2 regions of the Rhizobium sp. N324 genome follow, and region 2 is predicted to be linked to the other one. Evidence: predicted binding sites of a transcription regulator. Region 2 holds the regulator's gene; the other holds the start of a gene.
The links. Region 2 encodes LexA, which represses DNA repair genes until DNA is damaged. Its sites were predicted from a motif close to TGTTCNNNNTGTGTTCNG; they were not measured.
Positions count from the first base shown of each region.

Region 1 (10,702 bases), on a different replicon from region 2:
AATCCATGATGACCACCTCACATCGCGGCCAAGACGAATAGGCTGGCGGCCCCGAGTGTCGCGAGACTGACTTTATCCTTGATGGCAAAGACAACCGGATCATCATGCATCTGGCCGCGGTGGGCGAGCATGAGAATGCGCGCGATCCAGCAGGCGAGGATCGGGCCCACGAGCCATAACATTCCCGGCCGCGCAAAGATGTCTTGCGCGTTTTCGCTCGCGGCGTAGAGGGCAAACAGCGTCAGCGCATTCATCCCGGCGCCCGCTGCCAGGGCACCCACCATGCCGATGTCGGCCTTCCTGTAGTCCCGGCCCTTGGAGTCCGGCAGGCGCGCAGCGCGGCGCCCGATCAGCTCGGTGTATCGTTTGACCAAAGCGAGCGAGAGAAACCAGCTCATCATGAACGCCAAGAGCCAGGGCGACGGCCAAACCGAGACGGCGGCCGCCCCGCCGATCACCCGGGTCGTATAGAGAGACGCGAGAGCCACGACATCCAGGATCATCCTGCGCTTGAAGAAAAACGAATAGGCGGTGGTCAACGCAAAATATCCCCCCAAAACAAGAACGAACCCCGGCGTCACCATGACGGCGACCGTGAGCGATAGGAGAAGGAGGATTGGAATGACGGCAATGGCGTCCGAAAGCGGAATGTCACCGCACGCAAGAGGCCTGCGGCATTTCGTGCGATGGCCGCGGTCGTCCTGGAGATCCACCAGATCATTGAGGATATAGACGCCGGAAGCACAAAGTGAGAATGCGAGGAAAGCCAGACCGGTGCTGACAAAGCTGTTGACATCGAAGAGCTGATTTATCAGCAGCGGGATAAAGACAAGCCCGTTCTTGACGTACTGATGCAAACGCAACAGCCGCGCCCAGGTGCGCCAGGTCGCTTTTTCATAGGGGAGATATTGGACGTCAGCGCACTGTAGCGCGAGTTTTTGTGCGACCGCGGGCGGAGTTCGTATCGCATAGGATTTGGCGGCATAACGCCAAACAGGAAGGTCTGCCGCGTCGTTCCCGATGTAGTCAAATCCGCTTTTTCCGAAAGCGGCTATGAGTTTTCCCGCTTTGACATCGGCCGCGCAATTTGTTGTTTCGCTGGTTGCAAACCAGCCGTCGAAAAGGCCGAGATGTTTGGCGACTGCGGCAACGAGACGCTCATGGCTCGCGGACGCGAGATAGATGGACCGTCCTTCCTCTCTTGCGGCCCGTATTACCTTCACGACCTCCTCGTCATACGGAAGGAAAGCGGGATCGAAATCAGCTGGTTGCGAAAGACGGTGCTTCAGGCAGGCCTTTCCGCGGCACACAGCCTTGACCAGAGCCACAGCCGAGTGAGGGTGACGACCGAGTTCGGCGAATGCGGTTTCGATCAGGAGATCTGATCGTACGAGAGTGCCGTCGAGATCGACCACCAACGGACAAGGCTGCAGTAACGTTTCAAGGGCTTCGGAACCGACCGCCGATGGCGACGCGTGCGTTGGCTCAAGGCGGTCATCCTCCCGGAGTTCTGGCGGAAACTCTCTTTGCAGGAGGAACTCACGATGCAGCTCGCTCAAAGGAACCCCCTCTGCTTGAACCTCAGGAACCCCTCGAACCACGGCCAAGACGGTTAGTTCCATTATCCAAGACGCGGGGCTTTCCGGCGTTCGCGAGAGATGCCCCGCAGGGGCTCCCCGCACGGACATGCTGAGACTTTCCGGGAAACCGGTGTCTCGCAAAAAGGCGGCATTTCGATCTGGTGCCGCCGAGCATGGTCGTCAGCGTCGGGGACAAGCCCTGGCCGAACTCCTGCTCACCCGACAAGCGGGTTATGGTCTTCTTGCAGTTGCCGTAGGTGGTTATGCACTGCGACCGCTGCTATCTCCCCTTGCGCCATGGCCACACCCAGTTGATTAAGGCCGGTCACGACATCGCCAACTGCATAGAGGCCCGGGACCTGGGTCGTCTGATGTGGGTCAACCTTTATGCGCCTGTCCTGCTCCAACTCTGCCCCCAGCTGTTCGGCGAGCTGTGAACGCGGGGCTATCCCTAACGCCGAATATAGGACCACCCCTTGCAACGCGGCCGAGGCCTTCATGATGAGATCAACGGTTCCGTTCACCGAACGAAAGCAGTGCACCAGCTTCTCGCCACGGATGGTGACACCGTGCTCGATCAACCGAGCCAACGTAGCGTCTTCCACATCCAGTCTTTCACCGAGTGTCGCGATGGTGATCTTTTTCGTGAACGATTTAAGGAAAAGGGCTTCTGACGCCGCTCGCTGTGTCGCGCCAATCACCACCGTGGATCTTCCAGCAATCTCATAGCCGTCGCAAATCGGGCAGAGGCGAATATGTCCTGACCGAACGAAATCAGTCGCTTCGCTGATAGGCGGCAATCGATCTTCGACACCCGTCGCCAGGATGATGTTTTTGGCGCGCATGTGCCGGTCTTCTTCAAGTCCCGCGATGAAGCCGGAGTTACCTTCCCGCTCGACCAGAGATACGGCTTCCCGCACGATCTCGACACCCAGGTTCTGCAGCTGCGTTTTCATGCGTCTCGATAGCTCGCGCCCTTCGATGCCTTCGGGAAAGGCCGGATGATTTCGCGAGAGCGGGATAAGCAGTGCACGGCTGTGGCCTGAATCGATGACGACAACGCTGCGGTTTAGCCGTGCCAGGTAAATGGCGGCCGCCATGCCTGCCGGCCCGGCACCTATCACCATCGCGTCCAGTATTGCCGGCGTAGCTGTCATCGCTGGAACTCCTTTGCAGCCCTCCAACCTCGACGAGACGTCACGGTTCCGGCGCCGGTGGTCGCAATCGAACGCTGCGCATCCAGGCGAATGCATGCCTCGCCCATCGAAGGTTCGGATGCTTCACGCTTGATCAACATGGACGGACTGGAAGTCGATTTATCGATCAAAAAAAGCCCCGCAAGTTTTGCGGGGCAATGATATTCAGTGGAAAGGCGGATGGGGGAAGAAGGGACCCGCATCCGCCCGTCGAACTCACCGCTTGTAAATAAGTTCCCACTCTTGCGAGCTTTACATCAGCAACCGCACCAGAGCGTCCTCATCTTTCACCCCATGTCGAAACGACTGAAGAATTCGATTGGCCAGTTCCTCGCGCTCCGCTTCCGATTTGATCCGTCTAGCGGCAACGAGGTGGTAGAACACCCTCTGACACAAAGCGAGATCGGCCTTTTCGAGGGGTTTGCACCTTGTGCAGTTTGCCACGGGAACATGATAACCTCAGAATCCCTGTATTGAGGGTAGGTTTGGGAGGCGCCAGATTCAGCCCGCGCATCCGCTCCAGAAGATTTCAGGTCGCTATATTCAGGTCGGGGAGCGACTATTATCGTCTGCTCGACTAGCGCCGATGTCAGCGGCCGAGTGAGGCTACCGTGCTGAACCATCACGTCTCGAACGTGGCTCTGATCGTCGCGGTGCCGCCGTCCGCTCAGTGTCTCTGATAGAAGGTTTCCACAGAATGAGAACGCCTTGGGCGGCTGGAAGTTCGGCGCAGAACCGAGGCATCCGCGGGGATAGTTGATATAGCGCCGAAGCCTGCTATGTTCTCTCTTTGTTTCGGCTTTGATTGATTGCCGATCCCATAGACTAGCGCTGAAGCCGCCATGAACGAACGATGAGCTCGACCCCCTTTCGAAAAATCGTCCACGTCGACATGGACGCCTTCTACGCGTCGGTCGAGCAACGCGATAATCCCGAGCTGCGCGGCAAACCGATAGCCGTCGGCGGATCGGCCGCCCGCGGCGTGGTGGCGGCAGCGAGTTACGAGGCCCGCGCCTATGGTATCCATTCGGCGATGCCGTCGGTGACCGCTAGGAGAAAATGCCCGGACCTCATCTTCGTGCCGCCACGCTTCGACGTTTATAAGGCGGTGTCGCAGCAGATCCGCGAGATCTTCGCCGAATACACGCCTGACGTCGAGCCCCTCTCGCTCGATGAGGCCTATCTCGATGTCACCGAAAATCTCAGGGGCATGCAGATCGCCACCGACATCGCCCGGGAGATCCGAACCAAGATCAAGCAGATCACCGGCCTCAATGCGTCGGCTGGAATTTCCTACAACAAATTCCTCGCCAAGATGGCGAGTGACCTCAACAAGCCCAATGGTCAGGCCGTCATCACGCCGAAGAACGGCCCAGCTTTCGTGGAGGCCCTTCCGGTCAAGAAATTCCATGGCGTCGGTCCCGCGACGACTGAGAAGATGCACCGGCTTGGGATCGAAACCGGCGCGGACCTCAAGCAGCAAACCCTTGAGTTCCTGGTGGAGCATTTCGGGAAGTCGGGACCCTATTTTTACGGCATTGCGCGCGGGGTCGACGAGCGCCAGGTCAGGCCGAACCGAGTGCGCAAATCCGTCGGCGCCGAAGATACCTTCTCCAAAGACCTCCATGCCTACGAGGCGGCGCGCGAAGGTCTTCAGCCGCTGATCGAAAAGGTGTGGGGCTATTGCGAGGCCAATGGGATCGGCGCCAAAACGGTGACGCTTAAGGTCAAATATGCCGACTTCAACCAGATTACCCGCAGCAAAACGATTCCGGCTCCTCTCGCGGCGATCACCGATCTGGAGGACATCGTCAGCCTGTTGCTGGCGCCGGTCTTTCCGCCTCGAAAGGGCGTTCGGCTGCTCGGCGTCTCGCTGTCATCGCTGGAGCGGCAGAGCTTCGGGACGGAACCGCAGCTGAGACTGGCGCTTTAGACCGCCAGCATCGGCTGGGCAGGCGCGCCAGCGTGGCGCTTGACCCGGAAGGTGCCCGCCGGCAGCGGCCGTAGGATTTCCTCTTCGGGGACAAGTCCGTCCAGCCAAGCCATGCGCTGGTCGCGTGTCAGCGCCGCCATCTGCCGGTCGTGGAACGGCGCGATATCGGCATTTGCCTCGATCGTCAGGACGGCATAGGCCTCCGCCCAATCCGCAGCTGTCGGCCGCCAGATTCCCGCGAAATAGAACCAGTCGCCATTGGCGAGCGAGAATCTGAAGCTCTTGTGGCGAAACTCCGAGACCGGCACCAGGCAGCGGTGTGTCGGAAATCTCCGTCCTTCCGAACGGATGACGTTCACCGCGCGCGGACCGCCGTCGCGTGGGCGCAGGCCCCACGGCAGTTCCACCATCTCCACATCGCCGTCATGGCGCCGGATGATGACGCGGCGCTCATTGAGCGGAGCATCGGACCGAAAAACGATCGCGTTCATAACTTCTGGAACATACCAAGAACACGCATATTAGACAAGACCGATGGATAAAACTGTGCTGATAATCGAAGACTGGTAGTCCAATGGATGCGTGCAAATGAGACTGTACTTCAGATGGTCATGCGGCACGTTCGCGATCGCCCACCCATCGTCGGGCGGCAAACTTTACTGATCAAAGACTGGTCGCGCTCCGCCTGCCGACAAAGAAGGCGGGCGAACGCCTCACCCCGGGGCGCATACAATTCGAGCATATTTTGCACCTGTAGCGCCTCAATGACTGGACCACACGTGAAGGGAAGAGCGATGTGCAATGATTATCGGCTGATGGTGGATGTCGCCTCGGTTGTCGAGGATTTCGCCGATCTCAAGATCAAGATCCGTTTCGGTGAAGGCGCGCCCAATCTCGAAGCGCGCGAAGACATCAAGATCACCGATATAGGCCCGATCGTCAGGACGATCGATGGTGACCGCGAGGAAGCCGAGCTCGTGCAGCGGCGTTGGAGCTGGCCCGGACCGAACAAACGGCCGGTTTATAACTTTCGGTCGGAAGGTCGCGAGTTCACTTCCAATCGCTGCCTGATTGTTGCCGGCGGCTTTTACGAGTTCACCGATCCAACAGACCCGAAAAAGAAGCGCAAGGACAAGTGGCTGTTCACGAAGAAGAACGAACCGATCTTCTGCATTGCCGGCATCTGGCGCGAAACACCGGAGTTGGGCCAAGCCTTCACCATGCTGACGATGGAGCCAGGGCCGGACATCGCGCCGTACCACGATCGGCAGATTGTCATCCTGGAACGCGGCTCCTGGGCAGATTGGCTTGACCCGACCGTTTCCGCGAAGTCGTTGATCAAGCCGCTCCCGGGGGGCACCCTTTCTGTCGAGCAGGTCGGCTGAGTCCCCGGATCTGCTACGCAGAGCTGACCATGAGCCGCGGCCTGGAGTAGCAGACGGCCCTGATCGTCCTGTCCGCTAACGGTGGCAATCATCTGTGACGCCCAAGGTCGGTCGCCTGTTTGAAAAGCGCGGCAAGCGGTCAGCGGATAAGCAGATCGCCGCGGCAAGGACCATCAGTCCCATGCCGATAAATCTTTGCGGTTCAGCGGGCTCGTCGGCGAAGATCACGCCGACTGAGACCGCAATGGCAGGAGACACGAAAGCGAAGCTGCCTGCTCTTGCAGGGCCGGTGTCGCGCAAGAGCTGCATATAGATGCTGTAGCCGAGCAGCGAACCGAAGATGACGAGGAATAGCCAGCCGGCAACCGCTTGCCATTCCCAGGGCGTGACCAGGCTCTCGGCCGACCGAGGCTCTATCGCGAGCGAGGCAATCAGCAACACGGTACCGCCGATCAGCGTCGTCAACCCGGAAAGGCGCCAGCTGCCATAGTTTGATATCAGAGGTTTTGCCAGCACGGATCCCCAGGCCGAGGAAACGGCTGCCCAGGCGATCGCCCCGAGCCCGATCATCGGCGAACCTTTCTCAAGCCCAGTCAGATCGACCGACGGCGCGAAAAGAAGGCCAAGGCCAAAAGCGCCAAGGAGCATGGCGAAGGCGCGAAGGCCATTCCAATGTTCCTCCCCCAAGGCAACGCCGAAGGCGAGCAGTGCAAGTGGGGTCAGCGACATCTCCAGAACCGCTGCGGTCCCCGAAGGCACGAACTGCATGCCCCAGAACAACGGCCCGTAGCAAAGCGTGATCATCAGCAGACTGACAATGATCAGGCGTCTTATATCCGCCTTTGCGACGGCTTTTCCTTGTCCTCTCGCCCACGCCAACACGATGAAGGCAGCACCTGCCACCATGAATCGCGTTGCGGCAAACACCATCGGGGGCACCGTTTCGACACCGAGCTTGACGGCGATCCAGGTCAGCCCCCATACGCAGCATAAAACAGCAAATTTCAGAAAATTGCGCCTAGACATGTTCCGGCCTTGCGATTGTAACGGTTAAAGACCATTTATACCGTTACAACTTTATTCTCCGGGAGTTGTTCCAGGCATGGCCAATTCGACAGCTGACATGCGCCTGAGCGGCGGTCATCCGGCCCTCGACCTCGCCAATACCGTGGACAGCCGGCGCGGCCGCTGGGGGCCGGACTTTCTGCGGTCATTCGACGATTTGCTTGTCCTGGCCGAACGGCTGGACCTTGTCGATCAACAAGCGGCGGCGCGTCTTCGCAGGCAGGCGGAAAACGATGCGACGAAGGCGGCTGCAGCGCTGGCAGACGCTCTGACATTGCGTGAATCGATCTACCGGCTCTTTCTTTCCGAAGGCGCCGGAGAGCCCCACCCAATCGCAGATCTTCACCTCGTGGAGGACTGGGCGCGACGCGGCCGGGCCCATCAGGTCCTCGCGGCAAATGAAGCTGGTTATGCGTGGACTTCACCCTTTGACGATCTTCCCCAACTGGTCCAGCTCTTTGCGATCAAGGCGATCGATCTGTTGCTGGAGCGCAATCGGCGGCGCGCGGTGCGTGAGTGCAAGGGCAGCAACTGTGGATGGCTGTTTGTTGATCAATCCAAGAGTGGGCGACGACTGTGGTGCTCTGACGCGAGCTGCGGCAGCCGCGCTCGTATCAGACGCTTCCGATCCCGAGTGAAAGGCACATAAGGGCCTGACCTCACCGCGCGACGACGGTTGCGGCCGCGCCGACCAGATACTTTCCATTGGCATCGTCGGCGACATGGAACTTCTCACGCTCCGCTTCATAGTCTTGCCCTTGTAGCTTTTCGCGAGCTTGGGTGCGGTTTGCCTGTTCGAGTGGGCTGGGGAGTCGTTACCAAATCTATTGCGCCGTGACGCGCTGCGATCGCACGGTGATGGGAACCGCGGTCAGATAGCGTGACATCTTTCTGAGATAGGCTTCGCGTTTTTTGAACGAGGATGAAGCTCCTCATCCCCACTCAGAGAGTCGTCCGGGCACGACGAACCCGGAGCATAGAGTTCACTGCGTGCAAATTCGCAATAGCAGGACTTGTTTTCCGATGAGCATCCGATGGCAAGCCTTGGCGGCTCATGATGTGGGCCAATAAGGAGGCGGCTCAAGCCGCCTCCTCCTTGTTGAGATCCGGCTGCAGGTCATGCAGGTAGTCGACGGCCCGTTGCGCATGAGCTGCCGCTGAAAAGATGGCGCGCTTGTCGTTGCCGAGAACCTTGAGCCAGCTGTCGAGATAGCTCGCGTGGTCGGGGCGCGGTTCGAGCTCTGGAACGACACCAAGATCGGCGCAGAGAAAGCAGCTGCCAAGTTCGGCAATGAGCTCTTCGCGGGCGCGTTCGCTCCTGTCTTTCGCGTAGCGGCTCAGATCCCGATCGAGCCTTCGCGGTGCAGCGGTCCAGTGCGTCATCTCGTGACTGAGGACGGCGACGTAGGAGGCATCGTGCCGGAAGGCGTCGACGCATGGCATCTGGATGTAGTCCCGAGCAGGAGCATAATAGGCCGCCGATCCACCGTGGCGGATCAGGGCGCCGGTATTGGCAAAGAAGCGGCCGGCAGCACCGATGCGGCTCATCCAATCCTGGTCAGGCGCGATGGAATGGGCAAGGCCATTGAGCCCGGTGATCTGATCGGTGTTGAACACGGTGTAGGTTTTGAGAAAGGGGATATCCCGTTCGATTTCGGCGCCTGTCTCCGTCCTCTCGGCGCGAATGAAAGAGCTGGCAAAGACGACGGTCGTGCCGGTTTCGCCCCTGCGAACGGCGCCGCCAAGCTCGATTGCCTGACGAAACGTCATCCACCTTGGTGATGCGAAGCCGCGGGCGATGGCTTCAGACCAGAGGAGCAGAACATTGATGCCGGTGTATGGTTGGCCATTGTGGCGCAGTGGCCGGCTGACCTCGGCCGTCCCGCTTCCCGCCGTCCACGGCTTGGTCCATGGACGGACGCCCTGTTCGAGATCGGCGATGATCTTGGTGGTGATGCGGCTGTAGATATCGGATCGTTGATTGGATTGCTGCCTGTTCATGTCTGAACCTCCGTTCGAGGTCGCGGCCATCGCGACCTCGAACGGAGGTCCAAAAGCCGGGCTGCAAGCGCGGCCCGCATCCGCAGGGCCGCAACGAAGTGGAGGACGGCAAAGCCGTTGTGGGCGGCGCGAGCCTGGCAGGACCAGAGCCGGGGCAGGACGCGATGGCTGAAAGACGACGGCCAGGTTTTGACGCAGGCAGAAATGGCAAATCCAATCCCCTATCTCGCCGCGCCGCGCACATGAAGAGCATCGAGGATGGCTACATGCCGGGCGCGGCAGTGAGCGGGCGATATCGACGATGTAATCGCGCAATGCAGTCCCACTTCCCCGAGGACTTTGCCGTCAAAATCAAGATGGTTGTTCGGTCTCTCCAATTCAGGTGAGCACGGATCAAAGAGATTCGCCACGAGAGGATATCCCCCATGAACAAGTTCGTTTTCGCGCAGTGCTTCTGGGCGCTTCAATAATGCCGACCAATCGCCACGGCGATTATTCCAACGCAGGTGAAGGCGCGGGTGCTGGTGCGGGTATCGGCGCCGTCGGCGGCGGCACCGGCGGACATCTTACCGGCCTCGCCTTGATGGCAATTCCAAGACTTGGCCCCGTCGTCGCCGCTGGCTGGCTGGCGGCAACCGCCGCCGGTGCTGTCGCTGGCGGTGCCACAGGCGCATCATTGGCGCGATGACGAATTCCGGCGTGTACGCCGAAGGCGTCCGCCGGGGTGGCTCATAGGTCACTGCAAGGGTTCAAGACGCCCTTGTCCCCGAAGCGGGAGCGATCCTCAAGCGGTCCAACTTTGTCGACCCGGCTGAGCGCCGCGCCGCTTACATAGCAGAGGGGTGGACCAGGTTCGATGACGCGCTCGACCCCTATAGTCCCGAACAAGTGGCGAAAGAACGCAGCCGTTATCGGCTCTGAAGGTCGCGAGCGCGCCCCGCGAGGGTCGCACCGCTGAGTGATCAAGCTGTACTCCGCTGTCAAGGAAACGGTGAAGCTCCCCGCGAAAGCGAAAAGCTATGTGCATCCAGACGTCGTTTCTCTGATCGCTGTGCTGCAGATGGCAAACGCCGATGGCACCTTCACAAGACAGCTGGGTTGCGGGTTTTCACAGGCTCGATTTCGCGGAGTTCGCGTGGCGCCTTCATCTTACGCGAAGCGCTTCGCTGCTCTCGCGAGCGCCTTCGCGGCGACTTCGTCTCGATTTCGAGGAGGTTGAGAGGTCTCCAGCGAACTCAGCAGCTCCTTGGCGCACTCCGCGATCGTAAGGACAGCCTGCTCGAAAGCCGCCTCGTTGCGTTTTGACGGCTTGGTAGCTCCGCTTAGCTTCCGCACAAACTGAAGCGCAGCGTCATGAATCTCCTCATCCGTCGCTGGCGGGTCGAAATTAAACAGAGGTCTGATGTTTCGGCACATGGCTTGCTCCCGGTCGTTTCCCCTGGTGAGAGGGAGATTGCCCTTAACGTAGTCGCAAGAGCGTGAAATACAAACGGCTCTCCGACTGATGGGGCGTGGTGGAATCAGGACGCGTTTGTTGTCGGC
Region 1 is NZ_CP013632.1:173,574-184,275, reverse strand. It holds gene AMK05_RS24660 (GtrA family protein) at 1-7, opposite strand, end outside; gene AMK05_RS24655 (UbiA family prenyltransferase) at 18-1,559, opposite strand; gene AMK05_RS24650 (NAD(P)/FAD-dependent oxidoreductase) at 1,796-2,737, opposite strand; gene dinB (DNA polymerase IV) at 3,630-4,709, shown strand; gene AMK05_RS24635 (SOS response-associated peptidase family protein) at 4,706-5,200, opposite strand; gene AMK05_RS24630 (SOS response-associated peptidase) at 5,504-6,094, shown strand; gene AMK05_RS24625 (DMT family transporter) at 6,170-7,120, opposite strand; gene AMK05_RS33610 (CGNR zinc finger domain-containing protein) at 7,197-7,808, shown strand; gene AMK05_RS24610 (ArdC family protein) at 8,240-9,160, opposite strand; partial or broken gene AMK05_RS24605 (hypothetical protein) at 9,579-10,081, shown strand; gene AMK05_RS24600 (DUF2277 domain-containing protein) at 10,310-10,576, opposite strand.
Region 1: the regulator LexA is predicted to act here: its motif matches at 3,557-3,574, upstream of dinB (DNA polymerase IV).

Region 2 (10,702 bases):
CTTCGCGGAAGCCGATGCCGCCATGGCGGCATCCGGAACCGTCATCCTCGAACTGGCGCTGGCCGATGTTCCCGTCGTCTCCGCCTACAAGGTCGACTGGATCATGCGGCTGCTGACATCGGCCATCAAGACCTGGACCGGCGCGCTGCCAAACCTGATTGCCGATTACGCGGTCGTGCCGGAATATCTGAACGATATCCTTCGCGGTGCAAGTCTCGCACGCTGGATGGAGCGGCTGTCGGCCGACACCTACCAGCTCAAGGCGATGAAAGAAGGCTACGATCTGATCTGGCAGCGCATGCAGACCAAAAAACCACCCGGCGAACATGCCGCCGAAATCCTTCTCGACGTGCTGAACAAGAAAAAACCCGGTCGTCTCTGACCGGGTTTTCTTCTTTTCGGGCGATATATCGGCCGAAGCGATCAGCGCTTCGAAACGGGAATGTAGTCACGCTTCGGTTCGCCGACATAGAGCTGGCGCGGGCGGCCGATGCGCTGTTCCGGATCCTCGATCATCTCGTTCCACTGCGCGATCCAGCCGACGGTGCGGGCAAGCGCGAAGAGCACGGTGAACATGGTCGTGGGGAAGCCCAGCGCCTTCAGCGTGATGCCGGAATAGAAGTCGATGTTCGGATAGAGCTTCTTTTCGATGAAATATTCGTCGGTGAGCGCGATGCGCTCCAGCTCCATCGCTACTTCGAGCAACGGATCGTCCTTGATGCCGAGCTCGCCGAGCACCTCATGCGTCGTCTTCTGCATGATCTTGGCGCGCGGATCGTAGTTCTTGTAGACGCGGTGGCCGAAGCCCATCAGGCGGAACGGATCGTTCTTGTCCTTGGCGCGGGCAATATATTCCGGAATGTGGTCGACCGAGCCGATCTCATTCAGCATGTTGAGCGCTGCTTCGTTGGCGCCGCCATGGGCGGGGCCCCAGAGGCAGGCGATGCCGGCCGCGATGCAGGCGAACGGGTTGGCGCCCGACGAACCCGCGAGGCGGACGGTCGAGGTCGAGGCGTTCTGCTCGTGATCGGCATGCAGGATGAAGATGCGGTCCATGGCGCGGGCAAGCACCGGATTGACCACATATTCCTCGCAAGGCACGGCAAAGCACATGCGCAGGAAGTTCGATGCGTAATCGAGGTCGTTCTTCGGATAAACGAAGGGCTGGCCGATATGGTACTTATAGGCCATCGCGGCAAGCGTCGGCATCTTGGCGATCATGCGCAGGCTGGCGACCATACGCTGATGCGGATCGGTGATATCCGTGGAGTCGTGATAGAAAGCCGATAGCGCGCCGACACAGCCGCACATGACGGCCATCGGATGCGCATCGCGGCGGAAGCCCGTGAAGAAGCGGCTCATCTGCTCGTGCACCATGGTGTGGTGCGTGACGCGGTAATCGAAATCCTTCTTCTGCGCGGTGGTCGGCAGTTCGCCGTAGAGGAGCAGGTAGCAGACTTCGAGGAAGTCGCCATGCTCGGCCAGCTGCTCGATCGGATAGCCGCGGTGCAGCAGCACACCTTCGTCGCCGTCGATGTAGGTGATCTTGGATTCACAGGATGCGGTCGAGGTAAAACCCGGATCGTAAGTGAAGGAGGCAGTGTTCTTATAGAGAGCACCGATATCGATGACGCTCGGGCCGATCGTGCCGCTCTTGACGGCTAGGTCGACAGATTTGTCACCGATTTTTATTGTAGCGCTTTGATCCGTCATGCTGATCCTCCGGAATGGCGGTGGCGCCATAAAAGCGCCATAGGGGTTAAGCGTCCTCACCGATAGCTATATGATCGCGACGCTAATGCCAAGTTACCGTGACGGCATTTTGTGCATTGCAGTATCACCTTTTAGGCACTGCAGCGATGAGCAGCGTGCATATCGGAAGCCAATGATTCGACTGGCCTTTTGGCGCTCGCGATTTTCCCTCATATTTCAATCGATTATCCTTGCCCGATTTGTTGGGAGGTTGCATTCTGGGCGCCTTCGCGGGTGACTTGGGCGGCGCATGCAGGAATTGACGACAGTCGAATTGCGGCCGGAAGCTGGCGCCGGATCCTCCGGCGTTTCTCTGCCTGTGGTGGCGACGCCATCGGCAAGGACGCAGTCGGCGACGCCCTGGCGCCACCGGCTGCCGGCCGCAGCCCGCCAATCCTTGCGCGCTTGCAGGTCCATGCTGGGCGAGGAGGCGGATCACGGCCGCCTGCTGCTGTTTTCGCCGGTCTTCCTCGGCGCCGGCGCATCCTTCTGGTTTCTGGCCGCATCCGATTTTCCGCTTTTGACATTACTGCTGTCGCTGTCGGTGCTGACCATTGCGGTTCTCATCACCGACCGTAGCCGGGCCGTGTTGCGAACGACGTTGTTGGCGCTTGCACTTGTGGTCTGCGGCATGCTCTGCGCACAGTTCGAGAGCTGGCGGGCATCGACCGTGATCCTCGATTCATCCGTGACGACGACGCTGACCGGCCGTGTCGAACGGCGCGAAGGCGACGGCCGTGGGCGTTGGCGCTACATTCTCGCCGTCAGGGCCACAGACGAGCCGGAGTTGAAGCGGCCGCCGGGGCGCGTAACCGCGATTGTCCGCGGCGCCGACACGCCTTTCGAGATCGGCGACATTATCACCGGCAGGGCGCGGCTAACGCCGCCCTCGGGCCCCGCACTTCCCGAACTCAATGACTTCTCCTTCGGCGCCTATTTCGACGGCATCGGCGCCAACGGCTTCTTCTACGGCGCCCCTGAGAAGGATTTGGCGGCGAGCCCGCAGGGTGCAAGGTCGCCGTCGGAAGCTATGCTCGAATGGCTTTACCGGTTGCGTAGCAGCATCGGCGACCGCATCAGGTCGATCCTGCCTGGTGATACCGGCGCCTTTGCCGCCGCCCTGGTGACCGACGAGCGGCGCGCCATCTCGAATGCGACGACGGAGGCGTTGCGCCAGTCTGGCCTTGCCCACATCGTCGCGATCTCGGGTCTCAACATGGCGCTGTCGGCCGGCATCTTCTTCGTCGGCTTCCGGATGCTGCTCAGCCTCTTTCCGGGCGTCGCCCAGGCCTATCCGACGAAGAAGATCGCCGCCGCAGGCGCGCTCACCGCCGTCACCGCCTATTACCTGATCTCCGGATTCGGGGTCTCGGCCGAACGCGCCTTCATCATGATGGCCATCATGCTGATCGCCGTCTTCTTCGATCGGCCGTCGATCAGCCTGCGCAATGTCGTTCTCTCGGCGCTTGTCATCATCGCCATTTCACCCTCCGAAGTGCTGGGCCCGAGCTTCCAGATGTCCTTTGCCGCGACATTGGCATTGGTATCGGGCTATCAGTTGTGGAAGGACCGGCGCGTCCGCGAAAACGCGTTGCTCAAGCTGCCGATCTTCCGGCCGGTCGTTGCGGTCGCCGGTTTCTTCGGTGGCGTCCTGCTGACCTCGCTGATCGGCGGTTTTTCCACGGCGCTGTTTTCGATCGAGCATTTTCATCGGTTGACGGCCTACGGCCTGCCGGCAAACCTCGCGACGATGCCGATCATCTCGTTCATCGTCATGCCGGCCGGGCTGCTGGCAATGTTGCTCATGCCGTTCGGCCTGGACGCTCCGCTCTGGGAGGTCGTCGGCTTCGGCCTCGATCTGGTGATCGCTGTCGCCAAGACGGTGTCCGGCTGGGGCGGCGATATCGGCGTCGGCCGTTTGCCCGCCTGGTATTTCGCCGTCGCCGTGGCCGGCTTCCTGCTGCTGACACTGCTGCGCACCCGGCTGCGCCATGCCGGCACATCGACCCTCGCCGTCTCGACGCTCTTCCTGCTGGTTCTGCCGGTCCCCCGGCCGCCGGATCTGGTGATTTCGGAGGATGGCAGTCTGGTCGCGCTCGTTGCAGTGGCGGCAATGGCTTCCAACCGCGAAAACCCGCCGGATTTCATTTTCGACCAGTGGCAGAGAGCACTGGTCCTGCCGACACATCATCCACCGAAGATGTTGGAAGGCCCTGCTATCCCGCCGGAGGGAGAAGACCGCCGCGTCAGGCTTTCCCACGATCAGCAGATCGAAGCGAGGACGGCGATGCGGGCGGCGGCGGGCGGTGAAACAAACCGCTTTTCCTGTGTCAAAAAGGCCTGGTGCACATCAAGGCTTGGCAATGGGCGCGTCGTCACCGTCATCGACAATGCCGCCTATCTCGGTCCGGCCTGCGATGCCTCCGATATCGTCGTCACGTCTGTCCGCCTGCGTTTCAATAGCTGCCGCTCGGGCGCGACGCTCTTTACCGGTGAGACGCTACGCAGGACCGGTTCCGTCGAGCTGCGCTTCGCGGACGCCGGCCTGGAGGTCGCAACCGCATTCGAGAGCCTGTCGCGGCCGTGGATACGCCATCGCGCCTATGACTGGCGCAGCAATAGTTTCGCCGAAACCGGCCCGTCCAGCGTCAGTGATAGCGGCGAATGAGACCGACGAGCTTGCCCTGCACCTTGACGCGGTCTGGCCCGAAGATCCGGGTCTCATAAGCCGGGTTGGCGGCTTCAAGCGCGATCGAGGCGCCCTTGCGGCGGAAGCGCTTCAGCGTCGCTTCCTCGTCATCGACGAGGGCGACGACGATGTCGCCGGGACTTGCCGTGCTGCCGTTGCGGATGATCACCGTGTCGCCGTCGAAGATGCCGGCGTCGATCATCGAATCGCCTTTGACCTCCAGCGCATAATGCTCACCCGAGCCGAGCATGTCGGCGGGAACGACGATGTCGTGGGTGTTGTTCTGGATCGCCGAAATCGGAACGCCGGCGGCGATTCGGCCCATGACCGGCACCGAGACCGAGTTGCCGTTGTCGGCGACGGGTTTTGCGGGTGCGGGGGCGGCGACCGGCTGGGGCTTGCCGAGGCTGCCCTCGATGACGCTCGGCGAAAAACCACGCCGGGGCTGAATGCTGGGGCTATAGGCCTCCGGAAGCTTGATGACCTCGAGCGCCCGGGCGCGGTTCGGTAGGCGGCGAATGAAGCCGCGTTCCTCAAGCGCCGTGATCAGGCGATGAATGCCGGATTTCGAGGCCAGATCCAGGGCGTCCTTCATCTCGTCGAAGGACGGTGGAACGCCGGATTCCTTCATGCGCTCATGAATGAAAAGGAGAAGCTCCTGTTGTTTGCGCGTGAGCATCGGCGTGTGACCCCTGATTGAAACAAATCCAGAACAGACACTATATGTTCCATATGTGTTCCGCAAGTAGCTAAATTTCCGTAAAACTTGGCGCCAACTCGTTGAGATTTTTATTTTCATTCGCCGGATCGGCGCCATGTCTTGCATTGAGGAAGGCGCCGTCGCACATCTCTTCGCAATTGCAGGAGGGGATATCATGAACACGAATTCCGCCAAGCCGCACCCACTGGATCATGTCGTGCTGCCGGTCGTCAATATCGATCTGGCGCGCGAAAGACTCGGCAAGCTCGGCTTCACCGTTGCGGCCGATGCCCGTCATCCCTTCGGAACGGAAAATGCCTGCGTCTTCTTCGCCGACAAGACCTATCTGGAGCCGCTCGGTATCGCGAGCGTCGAGGAGAGCGAGTCCTCGGCGCGGCAAGGCAATGTCTTCACCGCCCGCAACCGGGCCTTCCGCTTCCGTTGCGGCGATGAGGGGCTTTCGGCCGTGGTTTTCGGCACCGAGGATGCCGGCCTCGATCATCAAAGCTTCATTTCAGGCGGATTGAGCGCCGGCGAGATGCTGGAGTTCAGCCGGCTGATGAAAATGCCGGACGGTTCCAAAGGCATCGGCAGCTTCAAACTGGCCTTTGCCGCGGATCTGCGGGCACCCGATTTCTTTCTCTTCACCTGCCAACGCATCAATCCATTGCCGGCCGACCGCGGCGCGCTGGAGACACATGCCAATGGCGTGACCGGCATCGCCGAGATCGCGCTGTGCGCGCCTGATGCCTCCGCCTTCGCCGGTTTCGTCAGCCTTGTCATGGCGCAGTCGGCCGTCGAGAAAACCGGTTTCGGCGTCAATATCGCGGCGCCGAATGCGAAAATCAGCCTGATGACGCCGGAAGGGCTGGAGGCCTATTTCGAGTTTGCCGTCTCATCCGCCGACCGCGGCCTGCGCGGCCGGGCCATCCGCTTCACCGTCGCCGATCTTGCCGTGACAGAAGCGCATTTGGCTGCTAACGGAGTGACCTACACGCGCAAGAACAATCGTATTCTGGTGAAGCCGGCGCCCGGGCAGGGCACGCTTTTCGCCTTCGAGGAAAGATGATGAGCACTGATACGAATTCGGAAGTCAGGATCGGCGCGGGCGCAGGCCAGGTCACCTTTTCCAATACCGGCCGCCTGTCGCTGATTGCCGGCCCCTGCCAGATGGAGAGCCGCGACCATGCCTTCATGGTTGCCGGCACGCTGAAGGAGCTCTGTGCAAAGCTCGGCATCGGTCTCGTTTACAAGAGTTCCTTCGACAAGGCGAACCGCACCTCGCTGTCGGCAGAGCGCGGCATCGGCCTTGAAAAGGGCATGCAGGTCTTCGCCGATCTCAAGAAGGAGTTCGGCTTTCCCGTCCTGACCGACGTTCACACCGCCGAGCAATGCGCCGAAGTGGCAAAGGTGGTCGATGTCCTGCAGATCCCGGCCTTCCTCTGCCGCCAGACCGACCTTCTGATCGCCGCCGCCGAGACCGGCCGTGCCGTCAATGTCAAGAAGGGCCAGTTTCTTGCCCCCTGGGACATGAAGAACGTGCTGAAGAAGCTCAACGCCAGCGGCAATCCGAACGTGCTGCTCTGCGAACGCGGCGCCTCCTTCGGCTACAACACGCTGGTTTCCGACATGCGCTCGCTGCCGATCATGGCGTCGATGGGTGCGCCGGTCATTTTCGATGCGACCCATTCGGTGGCGCAGCCGGGCGGGCAGGGGGAATCCTCCGGCGGTCAGCGGGAATTCGTGGAAACGCTGGCGCGCGCGGCGGTCGCGACCGGCATTGCCGGCGTCTTCGTTGAAACCCACCAGGACCCCGACAACGCACCGTCCGACGGCCCGAACATGGTCTACCTCAAGGACATGCCGCAGCTTCTGGAAAAGCTGCTGGCCTTCGATGCTGTCGCCAAGGGCTGACAGTCAAAAGCCTGACATGTTCGTGTTATAGCGACGATCGGACATGCAGGTCGAAGGTGCCGCAATGCGCCATTGTAATTTGCACGCCTTCGATTATGACAGGCTTCGAACGATTGATCACCCACCGAGCAGGAAGAACCCATGACTGCAATCACCGATATCATCGCCCGCGAGATTCTCGATAGCCGTGGCAACCCCACCGTCGAAGTCGACGTCTATCTCGAAGACGGCAGCATGGGCCGCGCGGCCGTTCCCTCGGGCGCTTCGACCGGCGCCCATGAGGCAGTCGAGCTGCGCGACGGCGGCAAGCGCTACCTCGGCAAGGGCGTGCAGAAGGCGGTCGATGCCGCCAATACCGAGATCTTCGACGCGATCGGCGGCATCGATGCCGAAAACCAGATCCAGATCGACAACATCATGATCGAGCTCGACGGCACGCCGAACAAGTCGCGCCTCGGTGCCAACGCTATCCTCGGCGTGTCGTTGGCCGTCGCCAAGGCTGCCGCCCAGGCCTCGGGCCTGCCGCTCTACCGTTATGTCGGCGGCGCTTCCGCGAGCCTCTTGCCGGTGCCGATGATGAACATCATCAACGGCGGCGCTCATGCCGACAATCCGATCGATTTCCAGGAATTCATGATCCTGCCGGTCGGCGCCGATACGATCGCCGAAGCCGTGCGCATGGGGTCGGAAGTCTTCCACACGCTCCGCAAGGAACTGGCCGCTCAGGGCCACAACACCAATGTCGGCGACGAAGGCGGTTTCGCACCGGGCCTGAAGAGCGCTTCGGAAGCCCTCGACTTCATCGTCAAGTCGGTCGAAAAAGCCGGCTACAGGCCGGGTGAGGACATTTACCTCGGCCTCGATTGCGCCTCGACGGAATTCTTCAAGGACGGCAAATACGTCCTCGAAGGTGAAGGCCGCACGCTCGAATCGGGCGCCATGGCCGAATATCTGGCCGAACTTGCCGCCAAGTACCCGATCATCTCGATCGAAGACGGCATGGCCGAAGATGACTGGGATGGCTGGAAGACGCTGACCGACCTCACCGGCAAGAAGACCCAGCTCGTCGGCGACGATCTCTTCGTCACCAACTCCGCCCGTCTTCGCGACGGCATCCGCATGGGCGTCGCCAACTCGATCCTCGTCAAGGTCAACCAGATCGGTTCGCTGACGGAAACGCTCGACGCAGTCAACACGGCGCATAAGGCTGCCTACACCGCTGTCATGTCGCACCGCTCCGGCGAAACCGAAGATTCGACCATCGCCGATCTCGCGGTCGCCACCAACTGCGGCCAGATCAAGACCGGCTCGCTGTCGCGTTCCGACCGGCTCGCCAAGTACAACCAGCTGATCCGCATCGAGGAAGGCCTCGGCCCCCAGGCCCAGTATGCCGGCCGCTCGATCATCCGCGGCTGATCGAATCTGCTTTCGACAAGACCCGCGCCCCTCCCGGCGCGGGTTTTTTGTTGGCCGTTTTTACGGTCAACGAACGGTTAATCTCTGGGCGTTATGCTGAACGAATTGGTAATGCGTTCAAGAGCATGCGTGTATGTGGACAAAGCATCATAAGAAGAGAAAATTCGGCCGCTTCGTCATTCCGGCCATGACGGTCGCCTTCCTCTCCTATTTCGGTTATCATTGCATTCACGGCGATTACGGCCTGCGCGCAACGGAGACGTTCGAGCACCAGCGCGTCGCGCGTGAAAAAGAGCTTGCGATCTTGAAGGCGAAGCGCGAACATCTGGAAAATCAGGTCGCGCTGCTGAGTGATGGCTCGCTCGACAAAGATATGCTGGACGAAAAAGCGCGCTATCAGCTCAATATGTCGCGCGCGGACGAGATCGTCATATTCAACCATTATTCCAATTAACCGGAATTAGGTTAATTGGAATTTTCTGCTTATTTCCAATAGTTTAGTGCCGAATACGAGCCATGCAATTATGGCATTGCTGTGGTCATGTTTCTTCCCTATGGTACGCGGCACCGAGAACCGACAAACCATAGGGAGGGTTGAATGGCGCCGCGAAAGACCGCGACGGTTTCCAGCCGGAAAACATCAGCAAAACCTGCAGCGAAAGCATCGAACGGAGGCCCTGTCGCCGACTTCGATCGCGACGAGGAGCTCAAGGCCTATCGCGAGATGCTGCTGATCCGCCGCTTCGAGGAGAAGGCCGGCCAGCTTTACGGCATGGGTTTCATCGGCGGCTTTTGCCACCTCTACATCGGTCAGGAAGCTGTCGTCGTCGGCATGCAGATGGCGCAGAAGGAAGGCGACCAAGTCATCACCGCCTATCGCGACCACGGCCACATGCTGGCCACCGGCATGGAAGCGCGCGGCGTCATGGCCGAACTGACTGGCCGCCGCAGCGGCTATTCCCACGGGAAGGGCGGCTCGATGCACATGTTCTCGAAAGAGAAGCATTTCTACGGCGGCCACGGCATCGTCGGCGCCCAGGTCTCGCTCGGAACCGGTCTTGCCTTCGCCAATCATTATCGCGGCAACGGCAACGTCTCGATCGCCTATTTCGGCGATGGCGCCGCCAACCAGGGCCAGGTCTACGAGAGCTTCAACATGGCGGCTCTCTGGAAGCTGCCGATCGTCTATATCGTCGAGAACAACCGTTATGCCATGGGCACCTCGACGGCCCGCGCCACCGCCCAGTCGAACTACTCGCTACGCGGCTCCGGCTTCGGCATTCCCGGCATCCAGGTCGACGGCATGGACGTGCGCGCCGTCAAGGCGGCCGCCGACGAGGCGCTCGAACATTGCCGCTCCGGCAAGGGCCCGATCATTCTCGAAATGCTGACCTATCGCTATCGCGGCCACTCCATGTCCGATCCGGCGAAATATCGCTCGAAGGAAGAAGTGCAGAAGATGCGCTCCGAGCAGGATCCGATCGAGCAGGTCAAGGCGCGCCTCATCGAAAAGGGCTGGGCCTCCGAAGACGATCTGAAAGCGATCGACAAGGATGTCCGCGACATCGTCGCCGACAGCGCCGATTTCGCCCAGGCCGATCCGGAGCCGGATGCATCCGAGCTCTACACCGACATTCTGCTTTAATCGGGGGAGGGAACCCATGCCTATCGATATCCTCATGCCCGCCCTCTCTCCGACGATGGAAGAAGGCACGCTGTCCAAATGGCTGAAGCAGGAAGGTGACAAGGTCACCTCAGGCGACGTGATTGCCGAAATCGAAACCGACAAGGCGACGATGGAAGTCGAAGCTGTCGACGAAGGCGTCATCGGCAAGCTGCTCGTCGATGCCGGCACCGAAGGCGTCAAGGTCAACACCAAGATCGCCGTGCTGCTGCAGGATGGCGAATCGGCCGACGCGATTTCCACTGCGCCTGCTGCTGCTCAGCCAGTCGCTGCTCCGCAGGTTGCCCAGGAAGAAAAGCCGACCAACACCGGTTCGGCTGCTGCTCCCGTTCCGGCCGAGCCGAAGGTTGCCGTTCCGAACGATCCGGAAATCCCGGCCGGCACCGAAATGGTGTCGATGACCGTGCGCGAAGCGCTCCGCGACGCCATGGCCGAAGAAATGCGCGCCAGCGACGACGTCTTCGTCATGGGCGAGGAAGTCGCCGAATATCAGGGCGCCTACAAGGTCACCCAAGGCCTGCTGCAGGAATTCGGCCCCCGCCGCGTC
Region 2 is NZ_CP013630.1:2,112,575-2,123,276, forward strand. It holds gene lpxB (lipid-A-disaccharide synthase) at 1-382, shown strand, start outside; gene gltA (citrate synthase) at 424-1,713, opposite strand; gene AMK05_RS10245 (ComEC/Rec2 family competence protein) at 2,003-4,420, shown strand; gene lexA (transcriptional repressor LexA) at 4,401-5,120, opposite strand; gene AMK05_RS10255 (VOC family protein) at 5,317-6,210, shown strand; gene kdsA (3-deoxy-8-phosphooctulonate synthase) at 6,210-7,055, shown strand; gene eno (phosphopyruvate hydratase) at 7,197-8,471, shown strand; gene AMK05_RS10270 (FtsB family cell division protein) at 8,605-8,925, shown strand; gene pdhA (pyruvate dehydrogenase (acetyl-transferring) E1 component subunit alpha) at 9,070-10,116, shown strand; gene AMK05_RS10280 (pyruvate dehydrogenase complex E1 component subunit beta) at 10,133-10,702, shown strand, end outside.